Regions from separate parts of the Variovorax sp. P1_G12 genome, predicted to be linked through region 2. Evidence: riboswitches for the same ligand, from Rfam matches in the RefSeq annotation. Region 2 holds a riboswitch; the other holds the start of a gene.
What was found. A riboswitch is a leader RNA that binds a small molecule or an ion and turns the genes downstream of it on or off. The one in region 2 is predicted to bind S-adenosylhomocysteine.
Positions count from the first base shown of each region.

Region 1 (8,289 bases), on a different contig from region 2:
GGCGCCCTGCAGGTCTTCCTTGTAGTCGATCTCGGCGCCGAGCAGGTACTGATAGCTCATGGCGTCGATCAGGAGCGACACACCGTTCTTGGTCATGGTGGTGTCGTCTTCGTTGGTGATCTCGTCGAAGGTGAACCCGTACTGGAAGCCCGAGCAGCCGCCGCCCTGCACGAACACGCGCAGCTTGAGGTCGGGATTGCCTTCTTCGGCGATCAGGTCGGCGACCTTGGCGGCCGCGCTGTCGGTGAAGACGATCGGCTCGGGCATCATGGCCGGGGTCTGGATGGTTTCTGCAACGGCGCTCATTGTGAGAGGACTCCTGTGGGGCCGAATACTGCGGCCGATCGACGAATGCTACTTCAATCAACAAAAAACCGCCCGAAGGCGGTTTCTTGTCATTGCGAGCGGTAAGCCCAAAACGCCTTTTATTAGCGCTTCGAGAACTGCTTGCGACGGCGTGCGGAATGCAGGCCGACCTTCTTACGTTCGACTTCACGCGCATCGCGCGTCACGAAGCCGGCCTGGCTCAGCACCGGCTTGAGGGTCGCGTCATAGTCGATCAGCGCACGGGTGATGCCGTGGCGCGCCGCGCCGGCCTGACCCGATTCACCGCCGCCTGCGACGTTGATCATGATGTCGAAGGCTTCGACGTTGTTCGTCAAAAACAGCGGCTGCTTGGCGATCATGATGGAGGTTTCCCGGCCGAAATAAGCCTGGATGTCCTTGCCATTGACCGTGATCTTGCCGGTGCCCTTTTTCATGAACACGCGGGCGACGCTCGATTTGCGACGGCCGGTGCCATTGTTCCATTCACCAATCATTCTCAAGGCTCCTTACAGTTCCAGCACTTTGGGCTGTTGGGCGGTGTGCGGGTGCTCTGCACCGCCGTACACCTTGAGTTTCTTGATCATCGCGTAGCCGAGCGGGCCCTTGGGCAGCATGCCCTTGACGGCTTTTTCCAGGGCGCGGCCCGGGAACTTGGCTTGCATGTCGCGGAAGTTGGTGGCACTGATGCCGCCCGGGTAGCCCGAGTGGCGGTAGTACACCTTGTCGATCGGCTTGGCGCCGGTGACGCGCAGCTGGGCTGCGTTGATGATGACGATGAAGTCACCGGTATCGACGTGAGGCGTGTAAATGGCCTTGTGTTTGCCGCGCAAACGGAGAGCAACTTCGCTGGCTACTCGTCCGAGGACCTTGTCGGTCGCGTCAATCACAAACCACTCGTGCGTCACGTCAGCGGGCTTGGCGCTGAACGTTTTGGTCATGAGTTTTCTCTTTCGAGGGTTTGACGGGCCCCACGTGAGCCCGCGAACGTCTGGCCCTTTTCCACGGTCGGCGTTCCTCTGGCGGGAATCTCTTAGGTGGGTTGCCGGTTCCCGCGCAAGCGGGTTCCTGTCTTCGCCGCGGGGCCACAAAGGCGCTGCGAAGCCCTCCATTATACGAAGAATCATCTTTGAGGCGCAATCAGGACCCAGATCGGGCGGCCAGACCGTTACCATCCAGGGATGTTTAGCTACCGCCACGCCTTCCATGCCGGCAACCACGCCGACGTGCTCAAGCACACGGTGCTGATTGCCACCCTCGAGCATCTGCTCGAAAAAGAAGCGGCGCTGACCGTGGTCGACACCCACGCCGGTGCCGGCCTCTACCGCCTCGATGGAGACTACGCCGGCACCAGCGGCGAAGCGGCCGAGGGCATCCTGCGGCTGCTGGCGCCCGCCAAGGCCGCACCGGCACCCGTGCCCGGCGCAGCACCGGCCAGGAAAACGTCGAAGAAGCCCACCGCCGAGGCGGAGGCCCCGCTCGCGGACGCCCTGGCGCGCTACCTCGAGGTGATCAGCGACTTCAACCCCAAGGGCGGCGCCAAGATCTATCCGGGCTCGCCCTTCATCGTGCATCACCTGCTGCGCGAGCACGACAAGCTCAAGCTGTTCGAGCTGCACCCGACCGACGCCCGCACCCTCGACGCCAATATCGCCCAGCTCGAGGCCGGCCGCCAGATCGCGGTGCTGCGCGACGACGGTTTCGGCAGCGCCACCAAGTTCCTGCCGCCGCCTTCACGCCGCGCCCTGGTGCTGTGCGACCCGAGCTACGAGATCAAGAGCGACTACGCCCGGGTGCTCGACTTCGTGGCCGAGGCACTCAAGCGTTTTGCGACCGGCACCTACGCCGTCTGGTACCCGATCATCCCGCGGCCGGAAGCGCACGACCTGCCGCGCCGGCTCAAGACCATGGCGACCAAGGCCGGCAAGTCGTGGCTGCACGCCACGCTGACGGTCAAGTCGAGCAAGATCACGACCGATGCGACAGGCGTCACGCACCGGCCGGGCCTGCCCGCCAGCGGCATGTTCCTGATCAATCCGCCCTACACGCTGAAACCGCTGCTGGCGGCCGCCCTGCCCCAGATGGCCGAGCGGCTGGCGCAGGACCGGAACGCCACCTTCTCGCTCGACAGCGGCGGGTAGCTGTTGCTCGCCCCCAGGTTGGGCTCACTGCGTGCAGCCCGCCCACCCCCGGCCGGGGGCAACACCAGCGGACTGGCAAAGCCAGATCCGCGGTGTTTCTGTTGCTCGCCCCCAGGTTGGGCTCACTGCGTGTAGCCCGCCCACCCCCGGCCGGGGGCAACACCAGCGGACTGGCAAAGCCAGATCCGCGGTGTTTCACCAACGGGCCTGGCTGCGCCGGCCGAAGCAAATTAACGGCGCTTGCGGGGCGCGACTTGTCGTGTCGGCCTGCTGGGTGCGGGATCCTGGGCGGCCTGGAGGGGCACCTCCGCCGGTCCGACCTCGGTGCCGCCGCAGCGGTCGGTCTCCTGGTCCGCGATCGACAGCGCCACCGTCTTGATGCCCATCCCGAGCATGCCGATGGCCTCGGCCGCGGCACGGCTCAGGTCGATGATGCGGCCCGAGGCGTAGGGCCCGCGATCATTGACGCGCACCAGCACCTCGCGCCCGTTGACCAGGCTGCGCACGCACACGCGCGTGTTGAAGGGCAGCGTCTTGTGCGCCGCGGTGAACGCAGTCATGTCGAAGCGCTCGCCGCTGGCGGTCTTCCGCTGGTGGAACTGGATGCCGTACCAGGAAGCGCCGCCGCGCTCGAAGACCTCGCGCCCGCCCTCGTCGCCCGGAATGCCGTCGTCGGGCCCCAGTTCGCCGCGGCCCGATACAGCGAGGTCGTAGCGCACCGACGGCACCGCGGAGCGCGGCGGCGCGCCCGGCGGCAGGGCCGGCTGCTTCGCCAGCGGTCGCAGGCGACCCTGCGGCGCGTCGCCTGCCGCATCGCCCTGCGACGCCGGCTGCACCGCGCAGGCCGCGAGCAGCCCGGCCGCGAGCAGCGCCGCCAGGCCGCTGCGCAAACTCATGCAGCCCAGCCCAGCCGCTGCAGCACACCGAGCGTGGCCACCGACTGGTTCATCGTGTAGAAATGCAGCGCGGGCGCGCCGCCGGCGCGCAGGCGTTCGCACAAGGCCGCGACAACGTCGAGGCCGAAGGCCTTGATCGATGCCGTGTCGTCGCCGAAGCTCTGCAGCCGCAGGCGGATCCAGCGCGGGATCTCGGCGCCGCAGGCATCGGAGAAGCGCATCAGCTGCGTCGAGCTCGTGATCGGCATGATGCCCGGCACGATCGGCGTCGATAGCCCCAGCGCGCGTGCCTCGTCGACGAAGCGCCAGTAGGCCTCGGCACTGAAGAAATACTGCGTGATGGCCGAATCGGCGCCCGCGTGCACCTTGGCCGCGAAGGCCTGCAGGTCGGCCTCGGGCGAGCGCGCCTGCGGATGCACTTCGGGATAGCAGGCCACCTCGATGTGGAAATCGCGGCCGGTTTCTGCGCGGATGAAGGCGACGAGATCGCTCGCGTAGTGGAACTCGCCGCCCACGCCATAGCCGCTCGGCAGGTCGCCGCGCAAGGCGACCAGGCGCTTGACGCCCATCGCCTTCAGCTCGGCCAGCTGCTCGCGGACCGTCGCCTTGGTCGCGCCGATGCAGGAGAAATGGCAGGCCGCTTCCACGCCTTCGGCCAGGATCTCGCGCACCGCGCCGAAAGTGCCTTCGTGCGTGGAGCCGCCGGCACCGTAGGTGACGGAGCAGAACTCGGGCTCTTGCGCGTAGAGCTGCTGCCGCACGGCGCGCAGCTTGACTGCGCCCTCGGGCGTCTTGGTCGGGAAGAACTCAAAGCTCAGCGGAAGGCGCACGGCCGGCTCCTGGTTGGCCGTCCGCATGAACAGCATGGATGAAGAACTCGTGGTTGCCGTCGCCGCCCTCGATCGGGCTGTCGAGCCAACGCACGACGCGCAGGCCGAGTGCCGCGCAGGTATCGCGCAAGCGCTGCTCGACCACGGCGTACAGCGCGGGCTCGCGCACGATGCCGCCCTTGCCGACCTGGCCCGGCTGCAGTTCGAACTGCGGCTTGACGAGCATCAGCATGTCGCCATCGGGCGCCAGCAGCGGCACCAGCGCGGGCAACACCAGCGTGAGTGAAATGAAGGAGAGATCGCCGACGATCAGGCCGAAGCTCCGGTCGGCAGTCTCCTCATCAGGGGATTCGGATGCCCAGGCATCCGCCGTCAGCGTGCGGGCGTTGACGCCCTCGACCGCGGTCACGCGCGCATCGTCGCGCACGCGCGCATGCAGTTGGCCGTGGCCGACGTCGACGCCCACCACATGCTCGGCGCCTTGCTGCAGCAGGCAGTCGGTGAAGCCGCCGGTCGACTGGCCCACATCGAGGCAACGCCGGCCGCGCGGGTCGATGCCGGTGGCGGCCAGCGCGCCTTCCAGCTTGAGGCCGCCGCGCGAGACGTAGCGGGCCTCGGCGGCATCGAGCAGTTCGAGCTCGGCCGCTTCGGGGATTTCGTCGCGGTTCTTCCCCACGACGCGCCAGTCGGCACCGTCACGCCAGCGCAAGCCGCCGGCGATCAGGCGGACGGCCTGCGAGCGCGAAGCGGCGAGGCCGCGTTCGACGAGTAGCTGATCGGCACGCAAGACGTGGGACTCAGTAGCGGTAGGTGTCGGGCTTGTACGGGCCGTTCTTGTCGACGCCGATGTACGCTGCCTGCGCATCCGTCAGTTCGGTCAGCATCGCTCCGACCTTCTTGAGGTGCAGGCGAGCGACCTTCTCGTCCAGGTGCTTGGGCAGCACGTAGACCTTGCCGGCCTGGTAGGCGTCGGGCTTGGTGAACAGCTCGATCTGGGCGATGGTCTGGTTCGCGAACGACGACGACATCACGAAGCTCGGGTGGCCCGTGCCGCAGCCGAGGTTCACGAGGCGACCCTTGGCCAGCAGGATGATCTTCTTGCCGTCCGGGAAGGTGATGTGGTCGACCTGCGGCTTGATCTCTTCCCACTCGTACTTCTCGATCGAGGCGACGTCGATCTCGTTGTCGAAGTGGCCGATGTTGCAGACGATGGCCTGGTCCTTCATCTTCGCCATCGTGTCGTGCGTGATGACGTCCTTGTTGCCGGTGGTCGTCACGAAGATGTCGGCCTTGTCGGCGGCGTACTCCATGGTCACGACCTTGTAGCCTTCCATCGCCGCCTGCAGGGCGTTGATGGGGTCGATCTCGGTCACCCACACCTGCGCGCTCAGGGCGCGCAGGGCCTGGGCCGAGCCCTTGCCCACGTCGCCGTAGCCGGCCACGCAGGCCACCTTGCCGGCGATCATCACGTCGGTCGCGCGCTTGATGCCGTCGACCAGCGATTCGCGGCAGCCGTAGAGGTTGTCGAACTTGCTCTTGGTGACCGAGTCGTTGACGTTGATGGCGCGGAACAGCAGCGTGCCCTTGGCCGACATCTCGTTCAGGCGGTGCACGCCGGTGGTGGTTTCCTCGGTCACGCCGATGATCTCGGCCGACTTGCGGGTGTACCAGGTCGAATCGACCGCCAGCTTGGCCTTGATGGCCGCATACAGGATGCGCTCTTCCTCGCTGGTCGGGTTGGCCAGCACGCTCTGGTCCTTCTCGGCGCGCTGGCCCAGGTGCATCAGCAGCGTGGCATCGCCGCCGTCGTCGAGGATCATGTTCGGGCCTTCGCCGGCCGAGCCCTTGGGGCCGAATTCGAAGATGCGATGGGTGTAGTCCCAGTAGTCTTCCAGCGACTCGCCCTTGATCGCGAACACCGGCGTGCCGGCCGCGGCGATGGCGGCGGCGGCGTGGTCCTGGGTCGAGAAGATGTTGCACGAGGCCCAGCGCACGGTGGCGCCGAGCGCCTGCAGCGTCTCGATCAGCACGGCGGTCTGGATCGTCATGTGCAGCGAGCCGGTGATGCGCGCGCCCTTGAGCGCCTGGCCCTTGGCGAACTCTTCGCGAATCGCCATCAGGCCGGGCATCTCGGTTTCGGCGATCCGGATTTCCTTGCGGCCCCAGGCGGCAAGGGAGAGGTCGGCGATCGCCTGGTCGACGGTGGAAACGGGGGACGGTTTGAGAACTGCGCTCATGTTGGCTCCAAAGCAAGCTTGAAAGATGCCACTGCGATCGGGGAATGGACTCACCGCGAGAACAGCGGGTGAGCGTGGTTGCGATGATGGTCCGAGCCTCACGCCTGTCGGCGCTGCAACGCTCCTCGGAACGGCGTATTTTAACGCGCGGCGCCGGCCGGCCGCCAGCAGCGCTTTTCGGATCGGCCTAGACTGCGGATCCTCCCACCCCCAACAATCGCCCCACCCGGCCGATCCTCATGTCCAAAGCCAAGATCCTTGCCACTTCGTTCGTGATGGCCGCGACGGCCACGCTGTCCTTGCCGGCTCCGGCGCAGGCCCCGGCCGCGGCCGCGGAGCCCACCGTGCGCGTGCGCGGCGTCATCGCGCACGTCGACGCGAATTCGCTGACGGTCAAGGACCGCAGCGGCGAGATCGTCACCCTGGTGCGGCCCGCCAGCATGCGCGTGCTCGAAGTGCTCCCGCTCGACATGGCCGCCATCAAGCCCGACAGCTTCGTCGGCGCGGGTTCGCTGCCGCAGCCCGACGGCACCCAGCGCGCGGTCGAGGTACTCGTGTTTCCGGAAGCCATGCGCGGCACCGGCGAAGGCTTCCGCCCCTGGGACTACATGCCCGACGGGACGATGACCAATGCCACCGTCTCCGCGCTCTCGGCGGCGCCGGCGGCGGTTCCGGGCGGCAAGAAGCTGGTGCTCAAGTACAAGGACGGCGAGAAGACCGTCATCGTCCCGCGCGGCACGCCGATCGTCACCTTCAAGCCGGCCCAGGACGACCAGGCGGCGCTGGTGGTCCAGGGCGCGATGGTCACGGTGACCGCCCAGGTGAAGGACGGCAAGCCGACCGCCTCGAGCATGCTGGTGGGCCGCAAAGGCTTCTCACCCCCGATGTGAGCGCCCGAACGGTAAAATCGTGGGTTTTGCCTCCAGCAGCCCGCGCCCGTGAGCGCGCACCGCGTTCACCCCCATGACCTTCGCCTCCGAAACCAAACGCCGCCGCACCTTCGCGATCATCTCCCACCCGGACGCCGGCAAGACCACGCTGACCGAGAAGCTGCTGCTGTTCTCGGGCGCGATCCAGATCGCCGGCTCGGTGAAGGCGCGCAAGGCCTCGCGCCACGCGACCTCCGACTGGATGGAGATCGAGAAGCAGCGCGGCATCTCGGTCGCCTCGTCGGTGATGCAGATGAGCTACCGCGACCACGTCATCAACCTGCTCGACACGCCGGGCCACAAGGACTTCTCCGAAGACACCTACCGTGTGCTGACCGCGGTCGATTCGGCCCTGATGGTGATCGACGCGGCCAACGGCGTGGAAGCACAGACCCGGCGGCTGATCGAGGTCTGCCGCCAGCGCGACACGCCGATCATCACCTTCGTCAACAAGATGGACCGCGAGGTGCGCGAGCCGCTCGAACTGCTCGACGAGATCGAGCGCGAACTCGGCATGCCCTGCGTGCCGATGACCTGGCCGGTGGGCCAGGGCAAGAGCTTCGGCGGCATCATCAACCTGCGCACGAAGGCGATGACGGTGTTCGAGTCGGGCCAGGAAAAGCTGCCGCAGGACTTCGAAACGATTCCGCTGACCGACCGCGACGCGCTGCACAAGCGCTTCGGCCGCGAGTTCGACCACGCAGTGGAAAGCATGGAACTGGCCACCGGCGCCTCGCCCACCTGGGACCGCGAGGCCTTCCTGTCCGGCAAGCAGACGCCGGTGTTCTTCGGCTCCGGCGTCAACAACTTCGGCGTGATGGAAGTGCTCGACGCGCTGGTCGACCTGGCGCCGCCGCCGCAGCCGCGCATCAGCACCACGATGGTCAACCGGCAGCCGGTGGTCAAGGAGATCCGGCCCGAGCACAAGGACT
Region 1 is NZ_JBFUBW010000008.1:77,008-85,296, reverse strand. It holds gene erpA (iron-sulfur cluster insertion protein ErpA) at 1-306, opposite strand, end outside; gene rpsI (30S ribosomal protein S9) at 429-821, opposite strand; gene rplM (50S ribosomal protein L13) at 834-1,265, opposite strand; gene AC1D2O_RS11160 (23S rRNA (adenine(2030)-N(6))-methyltransferase RlmJ) at 1,506-2,465, shown strand; gene AC1D2O_RS11155 (septal ring lytic transglycosylase RlpA family protein) at 2,696-3,361, opposite strand; gene metF (methylenetetrahydrofolate reductase [NAD(P)H]) at 3,358-4,218, opposite strand; gene AC1D2O_RS11145 (TlyA family RNA methyltransferase) at 4,169-4,978, opposite strand; gene ahcY (adenosylhomocysteinase) at 4,989-6,428, opposite strand; S-adenosyl-L-homocysteine riboswitch at 6,492-6,561, opposite strand; gene AC1D2O_RS11135 (hypothetical protein) at 6,668-7,318, shown strand; gene AC1D2O_RS11130 (peptide chain release factor 3) at 7,392-8,289, shown strand, end outside.
Region 1: another riboswitch for S-adenosylhomocysteine. It lies ahead of ahcY (adenosylhomocysteinase); the one in region 2 lies ahead of metH (methionine synthase).

Region 2 (8,289 bases):
GTCGAGGCGCTGGCGCTCACGCCCGCGCTCGAATTCGATCTCGACGCCTGGTGCGAGGCGCTGGCGCGCGGGCCGAAGATCGCGATGATCGCCAATCCGTCGAATCCCGTCGGTTGCATGTTCGATGCGGCCGCCTTCGAGCGCCTGCTCGCGGCCACGCCGGCCGGCACGCTGCTGGTGCTGGACGAGGCGTACTACGAGTACGCGCGGCTCGCGCCCGGCTTCCCGGATGCGCTGGCCGCACTGCGCGACCAGCAGCGGCCCTGGATCGTGCTGCGCACCTTCTCCAAGGCCTGGGGCCTGGCCGGGTTGCGCGTCGGCTACGGCATCGCCTCCGACGCCGCGCTGGTGCAGCTGCTCGACCGGGTGCGCACGCCCTTCAACGTCAACCAGGCGGCGCAGGCGGCGGCGCTGGCCGCGTGGGGCGACGAGCCTTTCATGGCCCATGCAGTGGCGCAGACCGTGCAGTACCGCGAATCGCTGGTGGCGCAACTGCGCGCGCTGGCGCTGCCCGGAATGCGGATCGCGCCGTCGGCGGCGAACTTCCTGTTCATCGATCTCGGGCGTCCGAACGGACCGGTCAACGAGGCCCTGCTGGCGCGCGGCATCATCGCCAAGCCCTGGAAGGAGCCCGGCTTCGAGACCTTCATCCGGGTGTCGATCGGCATGCCGGCGGACAACGAGCGCTTGCTGCGCGCCTTGCGCGAGATCGTCGGCGAGGCGCCGTGACCCTTTTCAGGGGGCCGGGGCGCTGACGGCCAAGACCCGACGCCGCGATCGGGCCGCCGCCGCTTCCTACAATCGGCCCATGAAGCCCGTCGTCTACACCCGCGCCCAACAACTGCCCGCCATCCTGGCCCGCCGCATCGCCATCCTCGACGGCGCGATGGGCACCATGATCCAGCGCTTCAAGCTGACCGAGGAACAATACCGCGGCGAACGCTTCAAGGACTTCCCGCGCGACGTCAAGGGCAACAACGAACTGCTCTCGCTGACCCGGCCCGATGTCATCCGCGACATCCACGAAGGCTATCTCGCCGCCGGCGCCGACCTGGTCGAGACCAACACCTTCGGCGCCACCCGCATCGCGCAGGAGGACTACAAGATGGCCGACCTGGCGCGCGAGATGAATCTCGAGTCGGCCAGGCTCGCGCGTGCCGCCTGCGACAAATTCAGCACGCCGGACAAGCCGCGCTTCGTCGCCGGCGCCCTCGGCCCCACGCCCAAGACCGCCAGCATCAGCCCCGACGTCAACGATCCCGGCGCGCGCAATGTGAATTTCGAGGAACTGCGGGCTTCGTACTACGAGCAGGTCGAGGCGCTGGTCGAAGGCGGCTCCGACGTGCTGCTGGTCGAGACCATCTTCGACACGCTGAACGCCAAGGCCGCGCTGTTCGCGATCGACGAATACTTCGAGGCCAGCGGCGAGCGGCTGCCGCTGATCATCAGCGGCACCGTGACCGACGCCTCGGGCCGCATCCTCAGCGGCCAGACCGTGACGGCCTTCTGGCACAGCGTGCGCCATGCGCAGCCGCTGGCCATCGGGCTCAACTGCGCGCTGGGCGCTGCATTGATGCGGCCCTACATCCAGGAACTGGCGCGCGTCGCCGACGACACCTTCATCAGCTGCTACCCCAACGCCGGCCTGCCCAACCCGATGAGCGAGACCGGCTTCGACGAGACACCCGATGTCACCTCGCGGCTGCTGCACGAGTTCGCCGCCGAAGGGCTGGTCAACATCGTCGGCGGCTGCTGCGGCACCACGCCGGAGCACATCGCGGCGATCGGCCAGGCGGTCGCTCCGCTCGCGGGCCGCAGCCTGCGGCGCGCCGCCTTCTACAGCGAAGCAGCCTGAGCTGGCCCCCACGCTCCCTCACTTCGTGTGGTCGCTGCCCCCCGAGGGGGAGTCAGCAGGCCGCCCGTCAGCGCGAAGCGCGGACTTCGCCGCGCTGGCGGCCCGGCGCCGGCCTGAACCTCGCGCATCCCGGCGCATGTGAAGCCGGGATGAAGAAGCTCTCCAAACGTTCTTCGCGTGCGCGAACGCGCGTGCTGAAACGTTCTAGCTGAAGGCCGTCGCTGATTGACAACGCGCCGACGCTCTCCCTACCCTGGAACGCAAAAGGAAATCTGCATGAACGACAACAAGGCTCTGCGATGGTTCGGCCTCGGCGCCATGGCGCTGATGCTGCCGCTGGCCGCGACGGCCCAGCAGGCGTTCACCCGCGGGCCCGTCAATCTGCGTGCCGGCCCCGGCGACAACTATCCGCTGGTGGCCTCGCTGGCGCCCGGGCAATCGCTGGAAGTGATGGGCTGCACCGCCGGCTACGGCTGGTGCGACGTGGTGCTGCCCGACGGACTTCGCGGCTGGTCCTATGCGGCGAGCCTCGAGTACGCCTACCTGGAGCAGCGGGTGCCGCTGGCGACCTACGGCGCGATCATCGGCGTGCCACTCGTGACCTTCGCGATCGGCAGCTACTGGTCCAACTACTACCGCGACCGGCCCTGGTACGGCCAGCCGCGCTGGTGGGGCGGCCGGCCGCCGCCGCCACCGGTTCCGGGCTGGCGCCCGCCACCGCCGCCGGTTGCGGGCTGGCGTCCCAACCCCTGGCCGGGCTATCAGCCGCATCCGCCGGGCTTCCGTCCGCCGCCTGCGCCGGTTTTCAGGCCGCTGCCATCGCCCGGCTACCGCCCGCCACCGTCACCCGGCTGGCGCCCGCCGCCCGGCTTCCAGACCGGCGGCCGGCCGCCGGGGCAGGGCGGAGGTGACCACGGCGGCGGCGGCCACGGTGGTGGGCATGGGGGCGGTGGCGGAGGCGGTCACGGGGGTGGCGGTGGCCACGGTGGTGGCCATGGGGGCGGTGGCCACGGCGGCGGCCATGGTGAAGGAGGAGGCGGGCGCGATCGCTAGCCGGCGCCGTCCTCCACCACGTGATCGCGTGACCCGCGGCGCATGAAACTGGTGCAGCCCAATTGCCAGGGATACCGCGGAACCGGCTTCGCCGGGCCGCTGGTATCGCCCCCTCGAGGGGGAGGCGCCGCAGGCGCTTCGGGGGTGTTTCAATTCAGTCCTTCTTGCGGGCGATCAGCGCCACGAAGCGCTGGGCGCCCAGGCCCAGCGGCCGCTCGCGCGACCACACGACGTCGACCCACAGGTCGAGCCCGTTGGACAGGTTCTCGAACGGAATCTCGACCAGCGCGCCCGCCGCCACGTGCGGCCGGGCGAAGTTGCGCGGCAGCCAGCCCCAGCCCAGGCCGGCGGTGATCAGGCTCAGGGCGGCCAGCGCGTTGTCGGTGCGCCAGACGTGCCGTGCGAAGACGAAGCGCGGGTCGCTGGTGGCCAGGTCACGGCCGGCGACCACGATCTGCCGCGTGGTCGTCAGGTGCTCCTCGCGCAGCCGGCCGCCGGCGGCGGCCAGCACCGGGTGGTCGGGCGCCATCACGGCCACCATGGTGTCGCTGGCCACCTCCTGAAACCCCTCCCGGCCGTCCAGGCTGGGACGCTCGAACACCAGCGCCAGCTGCGCCCGGCCGCTGTGCAGCAGCGCCAGCGCATCGGCTTGCGGCGCGGCCAGCACCTCGACCTCCAGCAGCGGGTATTCGTTCGCCAGGGCGGCCAGCGGGCCGCTCCAGGGCGCCGCGAGCAGTTCGGGCGCGATCGCGAGCGTGAGCCGGTTCTCCAGCCCCTGGGTGAGCGCCAGCGCCTGCACCTGGAGCTGCTTGAGCTGCGCCGCCAGCAGGCGCGCCTGCGGTTCCAGCGAACGCGCCGCCTCGGTGGGCTGCGGTTCCCGGCCGCTGCGGTCGAAGAGCAGCAGGTCGAGTTCCGCCTCGAGATTGGCGATCGCCATGCTGACCGCGGAGGGCACCCGGCCCAGGGCCCGCGCCGCGGCCGAGAAAGAACCGTGGTCGATGACCGCGAGGAACACCTCCACGTTGTCGCTGGAAAAGCTCATGCGGTCCGACCTATCAATTAACTTGAAAGAAGATGACTTTATATGTCAGTCAAACAAATATAAAGTACCCATCAACACCAACCAACACGGGATCGATTTCATGCAAGGGCTCAAACGCCGCGTCGTCTACATCAGCCTCTACGAGGGCATCGCCATCGTCGTGGCCAGCGCGGGGCTGGCGCTGATGTCGGGCCAGGGCCTGGGCCACTCGGGCGTGCTGGCGGTCATCGCCTCGGTCATCGCGGTGCTCTGGAACCTCACGTTCAACGCCCTGTTCGAGCGCTGGGAATCGCGCCAGGCCGTGCGCGGCCGCAGCGTCCGCCGCCGCGTCGCCCATGCGATCGGCTTCGAGGGCGGCCTGGTGGCCTTCCTGGTGCCGATCTTCGCCTGGTGGCTGGACGTGAGCCTGTGGGAGGCGTTGGTGATGGACCTGGGACTGGTGGTTTTCTTCCTGGTCTACACCTTCGTCTTCAACTGGGCCTTCGACGCCATTTTCGGCTTGCCCGCATCGGCGGCCGGCGCCGCCCAGCCGGCGTAAAATCCGCGGCTCCCAAGGAGCGTTGCAGCGCTGCCGTCCATCCGGGCGGCGGCGTCAGGCTTGGGCTTCCAGCCACTGGAGTGCAACGACGCTCGCCTGACCCCGTTTCCACAGGTGAGCCCATGTCCTCCGATCCTTCCTCCGTCGCCGTCCCCCCGATGAAGCTGTCCGGCCTCGAGCCGGTGCAGATCGGCCAGGGCTCGCTGTTCGTCAACATCGGCGAGCGCACCAACGTCACCGGCTCCAAGGCCTTCGCGCGGATGATCCTCAACGGCCAGTTCGAGGAAGCGCTGGCCGTCGCGCGCCAGCAGGTCGAGAACGGCGCCCAGGTGATCGACATCAACATGGACGAGGCCATGCTCGACAGCAAGGCCGCCATGGTGCGCTTCCTGAACCTGATCGCCAGCGAACCCGACATCGCGCGGGTGCCGATCATGGTCGACAGCTCGAAGTGGGAGGTGATCGAGGCCGGCTTGCGCTGCATCCAGGGCAAGGGCATCGTCAACTCGATCAGCATGAAGGAGGGCGAGGACCCCTTCCGGCACCAGGCCCGCCTGCTGCGGCGCTACGGCGCAGCGGCGGTGGTGATGGCCTTCGATGAAAAGGGCCAGGCCGACACCTACGAGCGCAAGATCGAGATCTGCGAGCGGGCCTACCGCCTCTTGGTCGACGAGATCGGCTTCCCGCCCGAGGACATCATCTTCGACCCCAACATCTTCGCGATCGCCACCGGCATCGAGGAGCACAACAACTACGCGGTCGACTTCATCAACGCGGTGCGCTGGATCAAGCAGAACCTGCCCGGCGCCAAGGTGTCGGGCGGGGTCTCGAACGTGAGCTTCAGCTTCCGCGGCAACGACCCGGTGCGCGAAGCCATCCACACCGTGTTCCTGTACCACGCCATTCAGGCCGGCATGGACATGGGCATCGTCAACGCCGGCATGGTGGGCGTCTACGACGACCTCGAGCCCGAGCTGCGCGAGCGGGTGGAAGACGTGGTGCTGAACCGCCGGCCCGATGCCGGCGAGCGCCTGGTCGAGGTCGCCGAGACCGCCAAGAGCGGCGCCAAGGACGAGAGCAAGAAGCTCGAATGGCGCGGCACGCCGGAGCATCCGGTGGGCGTGAGCCAGCGCCTCTCGCATGCCATGGTGCACGGCATCACCGACTTCATCGTCGAGGACACCGAAGAGGCCTACCAGGCGATCCTGGCCAAGGGCGGCCGTCCGCTGCACGTGATCGAAGGCCCGCTGATGGACGGCATGAACATCGTCGGCGACCTGTTCGGCCAGGGCAAGATGTTCCTGCCGCAGGTGGTGAAGTCGGCCCGCGTGATGAAGTCCGCGGTGGCCCACCTGATCCCCTACATCGAGGAGGAAAAGCGCCAGGACGAGGCCGCCGGCCGTGACGTCCGGACCAAGGGCAAGATCGTCATCGCGACCGTCAAGGGCGACGTCCACGACATCGGCAAGAACATCGTCACGGTCGTGCTCCAGTGCAACAACTTCGAGGTCGTGAACATGGGCGTGATGGTGCCCTGCCATGAGATCCTCGCGCGCGCCAAGGTCGAGGGCGCCGACATCGTCGGCCTCTCGGGCCTGATCACGCCGAGCCTCGAGGAGATGCAGTACGTCGCCGGCGAGATGCAGAAGGACGAGCACTTCCGGATCAAGAAGATCCCCCTGCTGATCGGCGGCGCCACCACCAGCCGCGTGCACACCGCGGTCAAGATCGCGCCGCACTACGAAGGGCCGGTGGTCTACGTGCCCGACGCCTCGCGCAGCGTGAGCGTGGCGCAGTCTCTGCTGTCGGAGCAGGCCGCGAACTACATCAACGAGATCAACGCCGACTACGACAAGGTGCGCCACCAGCACGCCAACAAGAAGCAGACGCCGCTGTGGCCGCTGGCCAAGGCGCGCGCCAACAAGGCGCCGATCGCCTGGACGGGCTATGTGCCGCCGGTGCCGAAGTTCATCGGACGGCGCGTGTTCAAGAACTTCGACCTCACCGAGCTGGCGAAGTACATCGACTGGGGGCCGTTCTTCCAGACCTGGGACCTGGCCGGCCCGTTTCCGGCGATCCTCAAGGACGAGGTGGTCGGCACCGAGGCGGTGCGCGTCTATGCCGACGGCCAGCGCATGCTCAAGCGGCTGATCGAGGGCCGCTGGCTCACGGCCAGCGGCGTGATCGGCTTCTGGCCGGCCAACACCGAGAACGACGACGACATCGTGCTCTACACCGACGAGTCGCGCACCGAAGTCGCCATGACCTGGTACGGCATGCGCCAGCAGACCGAGAAGCAGGAGATCGAGGGCGTGATGCGGCCCAGCCGCTGCCTGGCCGACTTCGTCGCGCCGCGGGCGAGCGGCCTCGCGGACTACGTGGGCGTGTTCGCGGTCACCGCCGGCCTGGGCGTCGAGAAGAAGGAGAAGTACTTCATCGACGACCTCGACGACTACTCGGCCATCATGCTCAAGGCGTTGGCCGACCGCCTGGCCGAGGCCTTCGCCGAAGCGCTGCACCACCGCGTGCGCTCCGACCTGTGGGGCTATGCGGCCGACGAGGCCTTGAGCAACGAGGAGATGATCGGCGAGAAGTACCGCGGCATCCGGCCCGCGCCCGGCTATCCGGCCTGCCCGGACCACAGCGTGAAGCGGCCGATGTTCGACCTCCTGAACTGCGCGGACATCGGCATGACGCTGACCGACAGCCTCGCCATGATGCCGGCCGCCAGCGTGAGCGGCTTCTACCTGAGCCATCCCGACGCGACCTATTTCAACGTCGGCAAGATCGGGCACGACCAGCTGCAGGACCAGGCGGCGCGGCGCGACCAGAGCGAGGCGGACCTCGAGCGCCTGCTGGCGCCGAATCTATGACACGGGAAGTCGTTGCCAGCGCGAACGGCGAGCGGGAGTTCCTATTCAGAAGTTGATGTTTGCAGCCACGCATTACGCGGCGCTGGCGGTGTTCGTGGTCGGATGCTGGGGTTTCGGCCGGGCGCTGCTGATGCGCATCGGCGCGCCCATGCGCCGCGATGTGTGGCTCGAGACCGCGATGGCGGCCGCGGCCGGGCTCGGGATCTTTGTCTGCGTCTTCCAGGCGATCGCGATCGCCGGCCTGTTCACCCGGGGCGCGGTGATCGGCGTGGTCGCGGCCGGCGTGCTGGCGGCCGGCCTGCAGGCGCCGGCCTGGCGGCGCGAACTGCGCGCGCGCGAGCGCTCGGCGCCCTGGACCTTCGTCGAGAAGCTGGCGCTGGCGGTGCTCGCACTGACCGCACTGCCGGCGCTGGTCGAGCCGCTGGCGCCGCCGGCGGCCTTCGACGAGCTGATGTACCACCTGCCCTATGCGCGCGAGCTGGCGCAGAGCGGCCGGCTCGCCATCCACGAATGGCTGCGCTACCCCTGGTTCCCGTACAACTACAACCTGATCCATGCGGGCGGGTTGCTGGTCGGCGACGACGTGCTGCCGCACCTGCTGAGCGGCCTCGCGGGCTGGCTTTCGGTGGGAATCGTCTACCGCCTGGGCGTGCAGCATGCGAGCCGGGTGACCGGCCTCATCGCCGCCGCGATCTGGCTCGGCATCGGCGACTATGAAAGCGCGCTGATCGACATCAGCGTGGCGCTCTTCGTGCTCGCGGCCTGCACCGCCCTGTGGTGGTGGCGCGAGTCCGACGACCCGGTGCGGGGGCCGCGCTGGCTGGCGCTGGCAGCATTTTTTCTCGGCATCGCCGCGGGTTCCAAGTACCAGGCCCTGACCGTGCTGCCACTGGTGGCGCTGTTCGTGGTGCGGCGCGAACGCAGGCTC
Region 2 is NZ_JBFUBW010000020.1:88,865-97,153, forward strand. It holds gene AC1D2O_RS22405 (histidinol-phosphate transaminase) at 1-729, shown strand, start outside; gene AC1D2O_RS22410 (homocysteine S-methyltransferase family protein) at 809-1,855, shown strand; gene AC1D2O_RS22415 (SH3 domain-containing protein) at 2,132-2,908, shown strand; gene AC1D2O_RS22420 (LysR family transcriptional regulator) at 3,063-3,950, opposite strand; gene AC1D2O_RS22425 (PACE efflux transporter) at 4,051-4,488, shown strand; S-adenosyl-L-homocysteine riboswitch at 4,497-4,589, shown strand; gene metH (methionine synthase) at 4,647-7,361, shown strand; gene AC1D2O_RS22435 (ArnT family glycosyltransferase) at 7,417-8,289, shown strand, end outside.